One region of the Paenibacillus sp. FSL M7-0656 genome, then DNA from elsewhere that is predicted to be linked to it. Evidence: a T-box and tRNA genes for the amino acid it is inferred to sense, from the RefSeq annotation. Region 1 holds a T-box; the other regions hold tRNA genes.

The links. A T-box is a leader RNA that pairs with one kind of tRNA and senses whether it is charged. The one in region 1 lies ahead of tyrS (tyrosine--tRNA ligase), so its partner is inferred to be a tRNA-Tyr.
Region 2: it encodes a tRNA-Tyr, which carries the amino acid that the T-box ahead of tyrS (tyrosine--tRNA ligase) is inferred to sense. The anticodon was not compared.
Region 3: it encodes a tRNA-Tyr, which carries the amino acid that the T-box ahead of tyrS (tyrosine--tRNA ligase) is inferred to sense. The anticodon was not compared.

The regions. Positions count from the first base shown of each region.
Region 1 covers NZ_JBBOOT010000001.1:160,535-163,782, forward strand. The annotation lists gene MHI01_RS00640 (protein adenylyltransferase SelO) at 1-597, shown strand, start outside; gene MHI01_RS00645 (Imm63 family immunity protein) at 694-1,137, shown strand; gene MHI01_RS00650 (DMP19 family protein) at 1,158-1,607, shown strand; T-box leader at 1,706-1,933, shown strand; gene tyrS (tyrosine--tRNA ligase) at 2,054-3,248, shown strand, end outside.
Region 2 covers NZ_JBBOOT010000001.1:3,888,987-3,892,234, forward strand. The annotation lists gene iolD (3D-(3,5/4)-trihydroxycyclohexane-1,2-dione acylhydrolase (decyclizing)) at 1-391, opposite strand, end outside; tRNA gene MHI01_RS17215 (tRNA-Gly) at 783-853, opposite strand; tRNA gene MHI01_RS17220 (tRNA-Pro) at 865-938, opposite strand; tRNA gene MHI01_RS17225 (tRNA-Leu) at 946-1,024, opposite strand; tRNA gene MHI01_RS17230 (tRNA-Arg) at 1,042-1,118, opposite strand; tRNA gene MHI01_RS17235 (tRNA-Gly) at 1,126-1,200, opposite strand; tRNA gene MHI01_RS17240 (tRNA-Leu) at 1,211-1,291, opposite strand; tRNA gene MHI01_RS17245 (tRNA-Lys) at 1,298-1,373, opposite strand; tRNA gene MHI01_RS17250 (tRNA-Tyr) at 1,384-1,469, opposite strand; tRNA gene MHI01_RS17255 (tRNA-Thr) at 1,479-1,554, opposite strand; tRNA gene MHI01_RS17260 (tRNA-Phe) at 1,575-1,650, opposite strand; tRNA gene MHI01_RS17265 (tRNA-Asp) at 1,668-1,745, opposite strand; tRNA gene MHI01_RS17270 (tRNA-Met) at 1,773-1,846, opposite strand; tRNA gene MHI01_RS17275 (tRNA-Val) at 1,864-1,939, opposite strand; tRNA gene MHI01_RS17280 (tRNA-Glu) at 1,946-2,017, opposite strand; tRNA gene MHI01_RS17285 (tRNA-Asn) at 2,022-2,097, opposite strand; tRNA gene MHI01_RS17290 (tRNA-Ala) at 2,099-2,174, opposite strand; tRNA gene MHI01_RS17295 (tRNA-Ile) at 2,208-2,281, opposite strand; rRNA gene rrf (5S ribosomal RNA) at 2,341-2,457, opposite strand; rRNA gene MHI01_RS17305 (23S ribosomal RNA) at 2,536-3,248, opposite strand, start outside.
Region 3 covers NZ_JBBOOT010000001.1:5,397,624-5,400,871, forward strand. The annotation lists rRNA gene MHI01_RS23680 (23S ribosomal RNA) at 1-390, shown strand, start outside; tRNA gene MHI01_RS23685 (tRNA-Asn) at 457-532, shown strand; tRNA gene MHI01_RS23690 (tRNA-Ser) at 536-627, shown strand; tRNA gene MHI01_RS23695 (tRNA-Glu) at 637-708, shown strand; tRNA gene MHI01_RS23700 (tRNA-Val) at 776-851, shown strand; tRNA gene MHI01_RS23705 (tRNA-Met) at 869-942, shown strand; tRNA gene MHI01_RS23710 (tRNA-Asp) at 970-1,047, shown strand; tRNA gene MHI01_RS23715 (tRNA-Phe) at 1,143-1,218, shown strand; tRNA gene MHI01_RS23720 (tRNA-Thr) at 1,239-1,314, shown strand; tRNA gene MHI01_RS23725 (tRNA-Tyr) at 1,324-1,409, shown strand; tRNA gene MHI01_RS23730 (tRNA-Trp) at 1,416-1,489, shown strand; tRNA gene MHI01_RS23735 (tRNA-His) at 1,519-1,591, shown strand; tRNA gene MHI01_RS23740 (tRNA-Gln) at 1,614-1,688, shown strand; tRNA gene MHI01_RS23745 (tRNA-Gly) at 1,693-1,767, shown strand; tRNA gene MHI01_RS23750 (tRNA-Cys) at 1,774-1,847, shown strand; tRNA gene MHI01_RS23755 (tRNA-Leu) at 1,854-1,932, shown strand; gene MHI01_RS23760 (class I SAM-dependent methyltransferase) at 2,116-3,042, shown strand.

The DNA of each region.
Region 1 (3,248 bases):
GGTAATCAACCGTATATTGCCGGGTGGAATTTGGCTCGCTTTGCCGAGATGCTTCTGCCGTTGTTGCATGAAGATGAAGAACAGGCCGTGCAGCTCGCTCAGGATGCTATTGCACAATTTTCTGAATTGTACCATCATCATTGGCTCAAGGGAATGCGTGCCAAACTGGGCTTGTTGGATGAAGAGGCCGAAGATGAAGCGCTGATCAAGGAGCTTCTTGAACTTATGGAGAAGCATAGTGCAGATTACACCAATACGTTCCTGGCTTTGACCTTTGATACAATGGAAGGGACAGCTTTGTTTGGCACGACAGAATTTGCTGAATGGCATGAGCGGTGGCAAGCAAGATTGGACAGACAGCAAGAGGAGAAGGAAGTCTCTCGACAGTTGATGAGAACAAGCAATCCAGCCGTCATTCCCCGAAATCATCGGGTCGAGGAAGCCCTTGAGCAAGCGGAGAATCACGGAGACCTTAGCGTGATGGAGAAGCTTTTGGCAGTTCTTTCAGACCCGTTCGCGCACTCACCTGAGCAGGCTGAATATGCCGAACTACCAGCACAGTGCAATACTTCGTATCAGACTTTTTGTGGGACCTGATTGAACAGTAGGAATAAATATGAAGAGGCTGCCTTGGGCAGCTTTTTCATTTTTTCATTCTGTCATCGATGTTACTTTATAGAGGCAGGTGCATTCATGTCCAACATGTTAAGCAAACAACAATTGGCAGACATCCTTTTACAGCTTTTAGAGCGTGCATCTTTCCCTAGGGAACAGATGCAGAACTATGTTAACCGCTTGTTTGAGAATTTTAAATGGGATGGGGTGCCTTATGTAGAGACTGGAGAAGATGCGTATATCGTTCGAATATACGAACGTGGTCTCGTCTCATTGGAGAAACGGGTGAAACAGCCGGATGAAGTCATCTATTGGTTGCTGGAGGATATTATTTTCACCGCGACGCATGTAGGGTTGTTGGAAAGACATGGCGTGGATAATAAAGAGACGCATTTGAACTATACAAATGAAGTGATGAAGGACCTGAACAGGAGTGTTCAGGAAGCCTTCCAGCAGATCGGTGATCCGTATTTACATTGGCATCAGACGGGTAAACGTCAGGAGTTAGAGGGCATGGCATAAAGAAAAGTGAGGTGTGTTACATGAGCGAGCAAGATATTAATGATGTATGGTATGACTATGCTGTGCTATTTGTCGAAAAAAAGAATGAATCTGAACAGGGCTGGGCATCGTTGACTTCGAACGAGCAGGACATTGCTGCTTTATGGCTATTAGAGGCGGATGTCTTTAATGGCGGTTTTATACAGTTTTTCTGTAACTGGGGGGAAGAGGTATACCGTTACGCGTTGCGGGCATTACATATCATTGGTGCGACTCAAGTCGTGGAGATTATAACGTCAGCATACGGCTGCATTGAGCATCTGAAAGAGGATGAAAGGCTTACTGAACTGTGGGATATTCCTAAATTCCTGACAAAGGAACAAGAGCAGCAGTTAGATGCGCTGGATCAGAAGTTTTGGAACAATGAGGATCAGATCGCGGAGAAAGCCTATGGTTATTATCACGGAAAATTGAACATGATGATTATATAATCTGGTTTCAACTATGCATCCGTTGTTCTGTTCGAAGATTAATACTTGGTCTTGCAATGACTGAAACGTTCGGCTATACTTGCTATAAATTGAATACATGAATCACGTTGATAGAGCGCAGTAGCGGCTTTGTCCCTGTTACAGAAAGTCAGGGGTTGATGGAACCTGATACATACAAGGGCTGCGAATTACACTCTGGAGTACTTGGGTAATGCCAAGCGGATGGGCAAACGATATATTGCCAAAAGTGGTATGGATAACGTGTTAAGGTCACGTGTTGTCCATGCAATTTGGGTGGTACCACGGTTATGATAATCGTCCCTGTGTCTTAATGAAGACAAGGAGGCGATTTTTTTGTGTCCAAAAAAGCCGTTCCAGCGTGTAATTTCGTAATTTAACGTTGATCATGACTGAATCTTGAGGATAGAAAAGGGGTTATACACATGATGAATATTATTGATGAACTACAGTGGCGTGACGCCATTAACCAGCAGACAGATGCAGAGGGACTGCGTGAGTTGACTGAAACCAAATCAATCTCATTGTACTGCGGCGTTGACCCTACGGGGGACAGCATGCATATCGGACATCTCATTCCATTCATGATGCTGAAACGTTTTCAACTGGCAGGACACCGTCCGGTTATTTTGATAGGTGGAGCTACAGGAACGATTGGTGATCCAAGTGGTCGGCAGGCAGAGCGTTCTTTGCAAACGATGGAGCAAGTGCAGGAGAATGTGGATGCACTGACAGCGCAGATGAAGAAGTTGTTTGTAACAGACGGTGATAATCAGGTTCGCATGGTGAACAACTACGATTGGACACACAAAATTAATGTGATTGAATTCTTGCGTGACTACGGCAAAAACTTTAACCTTAACACAATGTTGGCTAAGGATGTGGTTGCGAGCAGACTGGAAGGCGGAATCTCGTTCACCGAGTTTTCCTACCAGATCCTTCAATCACTTGACTACCTGCACCTGTTCCAGAACGAAGATGTACAGCTTCAAATCGGTGGTTCGGATCAATGGGGTAACATCACAAGTGGTCTCGATCTGATTCGTAAAAAAGAAGGATCTGAAGCGAAGGCTTACGGTCTGACCATTCCACTCATGCTCAAATCAGACGGTACGAAATTCGGTAAAACAGCTGGCGGCGCAATCTGGCTTGACCCGAACAAAACAACACCATTTGAGTTCTACCAGTTCTGGGCGAATACAGATGACCGTGATGTCATTAAATACTTGAAATACTTTACTTTCCTCAGCAAAGAACAAATCGAAGCTTTGGCTGAAAAGGTAGAGACAGAGCCGCACAGACGTGAAGCACAGAAAGCACTCGCGGAAGAAATGACAAAATTCGTTCACGGCGAAGAAATGCTCGAACAGGCTAAACGTATTACAGCGGCGCTGTTCAGTGGTGATATCCGTTCCCTAACAGCAGATGAAATCGAGCAGGGTTTCAAGGAAATGCCAACATTCGAAACGGACGGCGAAGCGAAAAATATCGTCGACTGGCTCGTAGATCTGGGGTTGGAGCCATCCAAACGCCAGGCGCGTGAGGATGTCACTAAAGGCGCGATCTCCATGAACGGTGAGAAAATCACGGAGCTTGAATTCACAGTCTCGGCAGAGCATGCCA
Region 2 (3,248 bases), 3.7 Mb from region 1:
GCTGAAGTACCGGGTCCGGTTCCCGTGTAGCAAAGTTGTCTCCAGGAAGCAATAAAACCGGAATTCGGTTCACTGTTGCAGTAGCTGCCGCCGTAATCATATTCAAAGCACCAGGTCCAATGGATGTAGTACATGCATAGATCTGTCTACGGTTCTTCTGCTTGGCATAAGCCGCTGCCGTATGCACCATGCCTTGTTCGTTCTTGCCTTGCATATACGTCAGGCTTCCCGGACTGCGCTCCAGCGCTTCTCCAATGCCTGTTACATTGCCATGTCCAAAAATACCGATGATTCCCTTCACAAACTTGGTTTCCACCCCGTCAACCGAGATATATTGCTGATCCAGGTATCGAAGCAGTGCCTGAGCCATCGTTAGTCGAATTGTATTCATGAATTGATCGCCGTCCTTTCCTTTACGGGTTAAGCGCTTAATCTACGTTAAGTTTAAGCGCCTTACCCCTAAAGGTTAAGCGCTTAATTGATATGGTATTACAGGTTAATGATTTACGCAAGCTATTTTTGTAAGCGTTTTTATAAATTGTGATAAAGAAAAGATATTCTTGTGTTCGAACATGTGTTAGACCTTCTCTATTCGTACACTTAAAAAATGACTAAGAACAGACTTAAAAAAGGGGGAAATATATCGTGAGGATGGGATACATGTTGGTACATGCTAATCAGCCATATAGTCCGTGATCTTTGCATACAATTATGATCAATATGCCTGTGAATGCAAAAAAAGAAAGAGACGGTGAGTACCATCTCTTTCTTTTCAATATTTAAGCGGGTGATGGGAATCGAACCCACGCTATTAGCTTGGAAGGCTAAAGTTCTACCATTGAACTACACCCGCATAACAAACAATCGGGATGACACGATTTGAACATGCGACCCCCTGGTCCCAAACCAGGTGCTCTACCAAGCTGAGCTACATCCCGTTATCTATACCGGCGAGAGGACTCGAACCTCCACGGTTTCCCACTCGATTTTGAGTCGAGCGCGTCTGCCATTCCGCCACGCCGGCAAAATATGAAGTTATAATGGCGCGCCCTGAGAGATTCGAACTCCCGGCCTTTTGATTCGTAGTCAAACGCTCTATCCAGCTGAGCTAAGGGCGCAAAATATTGGAGCGGAAGACGGGAATCGAACCCGCGACCCTCGCCTTGGCAAGGCGATGCTCTACCGCTGAGCCACTTCCGCAAATAAAGGATGCGCGTGGAGGGACTTGAACCCCCACGTCAAAGACGCTAGATCCTAAGTCTAGTGCGTCTGCCAATTCCGCCACACGCGCATATAATGGTGAGTCATGAAGGGCTCGAACCTTCGACACCCTGATTAAAAGTCAGGTGCTCTACCAACTGAGCTAATGACTCATAGAAAAACTGGTGGAGGATGATGGATTCGAACCACCGAACCCGTACGGGAGCAGATTTACAGTCTGATGCGTTTGGCCGCTTCGCTAATCCTCCAGGATTACATGGTGCCGGCGAGAGGACTTGAACCCCCAACCTACTGATTACAAGTCAGTTGCTCTACCAGTTGAGCTACACCGGCGTATTACATGGTGTTATAAATGGTGGCTCGGGACGGAATCGAACCGCCGACACGAGGATTTTCAGTCCTCTGCTCTACCGACTGAGCTACCGAGCCTTACTACATTAAAAAAATGGCGGAACCGACGGGATTCGAACCCGCGATCTCCTGCGTGACAGGCAGGCATGTTAGGCCAACTACACCACGGTTCCAGATCACTTTCTCAAAGGAAAGTATAATTGCGGGGGCAGGATTTGAACCTGCGGCCTTCGGGTTATGAGCCCGACGAGCTACCGGGCTGCTCCACCCCGCGTCGTTATAAAGTTTATATGGTGGAGGCTGAGGGGATCGAACCCCCGACCCTCTGCTTGTAAGGCAGATGCTCTCCCAGCTGAGCTAAGCCTCCATAATATGACCCGTAGGGGATTCGAACCCCTGTTACCTCCGTGAAAGGGAGGTGTCTTAACCCCTTGACCAACGGGCCTTACTGGCTCCCCGAACAGGGCTCGAACCTGTGACAACTCGATTAACAGTCGAGTGCTCTACCAACTGAGCTATCAGGGAATGGTGGAGCCAAGCGGGATCGAACCGCTGACCTCCTGCTTGCAAGGCAGGCGCTCTCCCAGCTGAGCTATGGCCCCATACACTGTGTATTTCTTGTTGTGGTCTTGCTATGGGCCCTGGTGGACTCGAACCACCGGCCTCACCCTTATCAGAGGTGCGCTCTAACCAACTGAGCTAAGGGCCCTAATATATATCCCTTATTCCTTGGCAAGGGGGGCAAAAAAAATACCCCAAAGGGAAATCGCTTGGCGGCGTCCTACTCTCCCAGGACCCTGCGGTCCAAGTACCATCGGCGCTAGAGGGCTTAACGGTCGTGTTCGGGATGGGTACGTGTGGAACCCCTCCGCCATCGCCACCAAACGCGTAGCTTAGCTTACATTCAGAGATCATTCTCTGAAAACTAGATTCGAAACGAAACATGCGATTTACAACTTGCTATTGGATAAGCCCTCGACCGATTAGTACTGGTCAGCTCCATGCATTGCTGCACTTCCACCCCCAGCCTATCTACCTCGTCGTCTTCAAGGGGTCTTACATACTGGGAAATCTCATCTTGAGGGGGGCTTCACGCTTAGATGCTTTCAGCGTTTATCCCGTCCGTACATAGCTACCCAGCGGTGCTCCTGGCGGAACAACTGGTACACCAGCGGTACGTCCATCCCGGTCCTCTCGTACTAAGGACAGCTCCTCTCAAATTTCCTACGCCCACGACAGATAGGGACCGAACTGTCTCACGACGTTCTGAACCCAGCTCGCGTACCGCTTTAATGGGCGAACAGCCCAACCCTTGGGACCTACTTCAGCCCCAGGATGCGATGAGCCGACATCGAGGTGCCAAACCTCCCCGTCGATGTGGACTCTTGGGGGAGATAAGCCTGTTATCCCCAGGGTAGCTTTTATCCGTTGAGCGATGGCCCTTCCATGCGGTACCACCGGATCACTAAGCCCGACTTTCGTCCCTGCTCGACTTGTAGGTCTCGCAGTCAAGCTCCCTTATGCCTTTGCACTCTTCGAATGATTTCCAACCATTCTGAGGGAACCTTTGGGCGCCTCCGTTACTCTTTAGGAGGCGACCGCCCCAGTCAAACTGCCCACCTGACACTGTCCCCGCACCGGATTACGGTACCAGGTTAGAACCTAGATACGATCAG
Region 3 (3,248 bases), 5.2 Mb from region 1:
GATGTCGGCTCATCGCATCCTGGGGCTGAAGTAGGTCCCAAGGGTTGGGCTGTTCGCCCATTAAAGCGGTACGCGAGCTGGGTTCAGAACGTCGTGAGACAGTTCGGTCCCTATCTGTCGTGGGCGTAGGAAATTTGAGAGGAGCTGTCCTTAGTACGAGAGGACCGGGATGGACGTACCGCTGGTGTACCAGTTGTTCCGCCAGGAGCACCGCTGGGTAGCTATGTACGGACGGGATAAACGCTGAAAGCATCTAAGCGTGAAGCCCCCCTCAAGATGAGATTTCCCAGTATGTAAGACCCCTTGAAGACGACGAGGTAGATAGGCTGGGGGTGGAAGTGCAGCAATGCATGGAGCTGACCAGTACTAATCGGTCGAGGGCTTATCCAATAGCAAGTTGTCATTCGCGTGTTTCGTTTCGAATCTAGTTTTCAGAGAACGATCTCTGAAGCATATTCCCTGATAGCTCAGTTGGTAGAGCACTCGACTGTTAATCGAGTTGTCACAGGTTCGAGCCCTGTTCGGGGAGCCATATGGAGAGGTGTCCGAGCTGGCCGAAGGAGCACGATTGGAAATCGTGTAGGCGTCACAAGCGTCTCGAGGGTTCGAATCCCTCTCTCTCCGCCATAATATTAAGGCCCGTTGGTCAAGGGGTTAAGACACCTCCCTTTCACGGAGGTAACAGGGGTTCGAATCCCCTACGGGTCATAATAACTTCAAAAAAAGAAGTTGATTTTTACAACAAGATTATGGTATGATCATAAATGTGTTGTTCGGAGGCTTAGCTCAGCTGGGAGAGCATCTGCCTTACAAGCAGAGGGTCGGGGGTTCGATCCCCTCAGCCTCCACCATATAAACTTTATAACGACGCGGGGTGGAGCAGCCCGGTAGCTCGTCGGGCTCATAACCCGAAGGCCGCAGGTTCAAATCCTGCCCCCGCAATTATACTTTCCTTTGAGAAAGTGATCTGGAACCGTGGTGTAGTTGGCCTAACATGCCTGCCTGTCACGCAGGAGATCGCGGGTTCGAATCCCGTCGGTTCCGCCATTTAATCTTTACATGAGGCAAACTGTTCACTACATCTGCTGTATGGCACTGATGCCCTATATAAAGTGTAAGGAATTAAGATTAGACTTTATTATGGCTCGGTAGCTCAGTCGGTAGAGCAGAGGACTGAAAATCCTCGTGTCGGCGGTTCGATTCCGTCCCGAGCCACCATTTTTAAAATAATTTAATATGCCGGTGTAGCTCAACTGGTAGAGCAACTGACTTGTAATCAGTAGGTTGGGGGTTCAAGTCCTCTCGCCGGCACCATGTAATCCTGGAGGATTAGCGAAGTGGCCAAACGCATCAGACTGTAAATCTGCTCCCGTACGGGTTCGGTGGTTCGAATCCATCATCCTCCACCAGTTTTTAGGGGCATAGTTTAAAGGTAGAACAACGGTCTCCAAAACCGTTGGTGTGGGTTCAATTCCTGCTGCCCCTGCCAATTAACTTTTTAGAAATTAACCTTTTATGGCGGTCGTGGCGAAGTGGTTAACGCACCGGTTTGTGGATCCGGCATTCGGGGGTTCAATTCCCCTCGATCGCCCCTTTGTTTTTTTATTTTTTATTGGGGATTAGCCAAGCGGTAAGGCAACGGACTTTGACTCCGTCATGCATAGGTTCAAATCCTATATCCCCAGCCATTATGCGGACGTGGCTCAGCGGTAGAGCATCGCCTTGCCAAGGCGAGGGTCGCGGGTTCGATTCCCGTCGTCCGCTCCAAAATATGGCGCCATAGCCAAGTGGTAAGGCACAGCTCTGCAAAAGCTTTATCCCCAGTTCGAATCTGGGTGGCGCCTCCAGCATATGCCGGCGTGGCGGAATGGCAGACGCGCTCGACTCAAAATCGAGTGGGAAACCGTGGAGGTTCGAGTCCTCTCGCCGGTATATTGAATAACCCTACATGTTGCTTATGCAATGTGTAGGGCTATTTTTATTTTATATGAAACGATTTATGTGCAGTAAGAAAATCTAGAGTAAGAGAAGATGGATGTTAATAAAGATTGACGTATGATTATATTCAGTATATTGTAGATAAGTAAAGTCTTTAATGTGAAGGAGTGAAGTAGAGTGACTAATGGAAAAAATGTATCGGATACCGATCTGTTATTTGATCTTTCTGTATGGGAAGAGGCATGGAAGAATCGTCCGAGAAGTTCAAAATATAAGAAGAAAAGCGTCCCCTCTAATACAGAAGAAGCATTTGAGCGATGGGCCAGGGATTATCATGCACAGTCGTTCACTGAAGAAGGAAAGCAGCGTTCTGAACGCATTATGGGCTGGATTGAAAACCAGGGTGTGGAATTCATAGGATTATCCATTTTGGACATTGGAGCAGCCTCAGGCATATTTACCATTCCTTTTGCGGAAAAGGGGGCAAGTGTGACGGCAGTTGAGCCTTCTGAGTTGCTTGTCTCCCTTATGAAAGAGACGATACCTCCAGCTCTGGAATCCAAAATCGAAATCGTAAACGAACGATATGAGGAAATCTCTATTCAGGATAAAGGCTGGGAGAAGAAATATGACTTTGCATTTGCATCCATGTGTCCAGCGATGTCGGATTGGGAAACGATTGAGCAAGCGATCAATTGTGCCCGGAAGTATGTGTATATAAGTACTATGGCGGGACAGAAGGAACACACACTAATGGATGAACTTAAGGATGTACTGGGGGTAACTTCTTCATACAAGGCCGGTGATATGGGGTATATCCAACAGTTGCTGTATTTGAGGGGTTATTCTTATACGATGATTATTACGAGAGAAGTTAATTCATTTGAAGTACCGGTGGAAGAGATTATCGAGCAGCTGCCAGAATGGCTTAATACGTATGAGTTACCATCGGATGAAGATTCTCTCAGACTGGCTGAGAAGTACATTAGGGATACGTACAAGGATAGTACGGTGACCTTCTCACGTGGAGGAAGATTTGGTAAAATTCTAATTCAACTTGAACAGCCCAATATGAAAACAGTTCGCACTAAGGATAAGCGATAAATCACATAAGCGTGGCACGTGTAATGATAATCAGGAATTGAGACGGAGACAATGTAGTCTAACGTCTAAGATGACACTAGGAAGCATCACAACGCTGTGCCAAAAGATGAACGGTTGAAACATATGAAGTTAAGCTTGTAGAAGTAAAGTTGTAATTTAAGGGAGCCGGTTATGTGCTCCCTCTTTTTTAAGCCACTAATTCATCA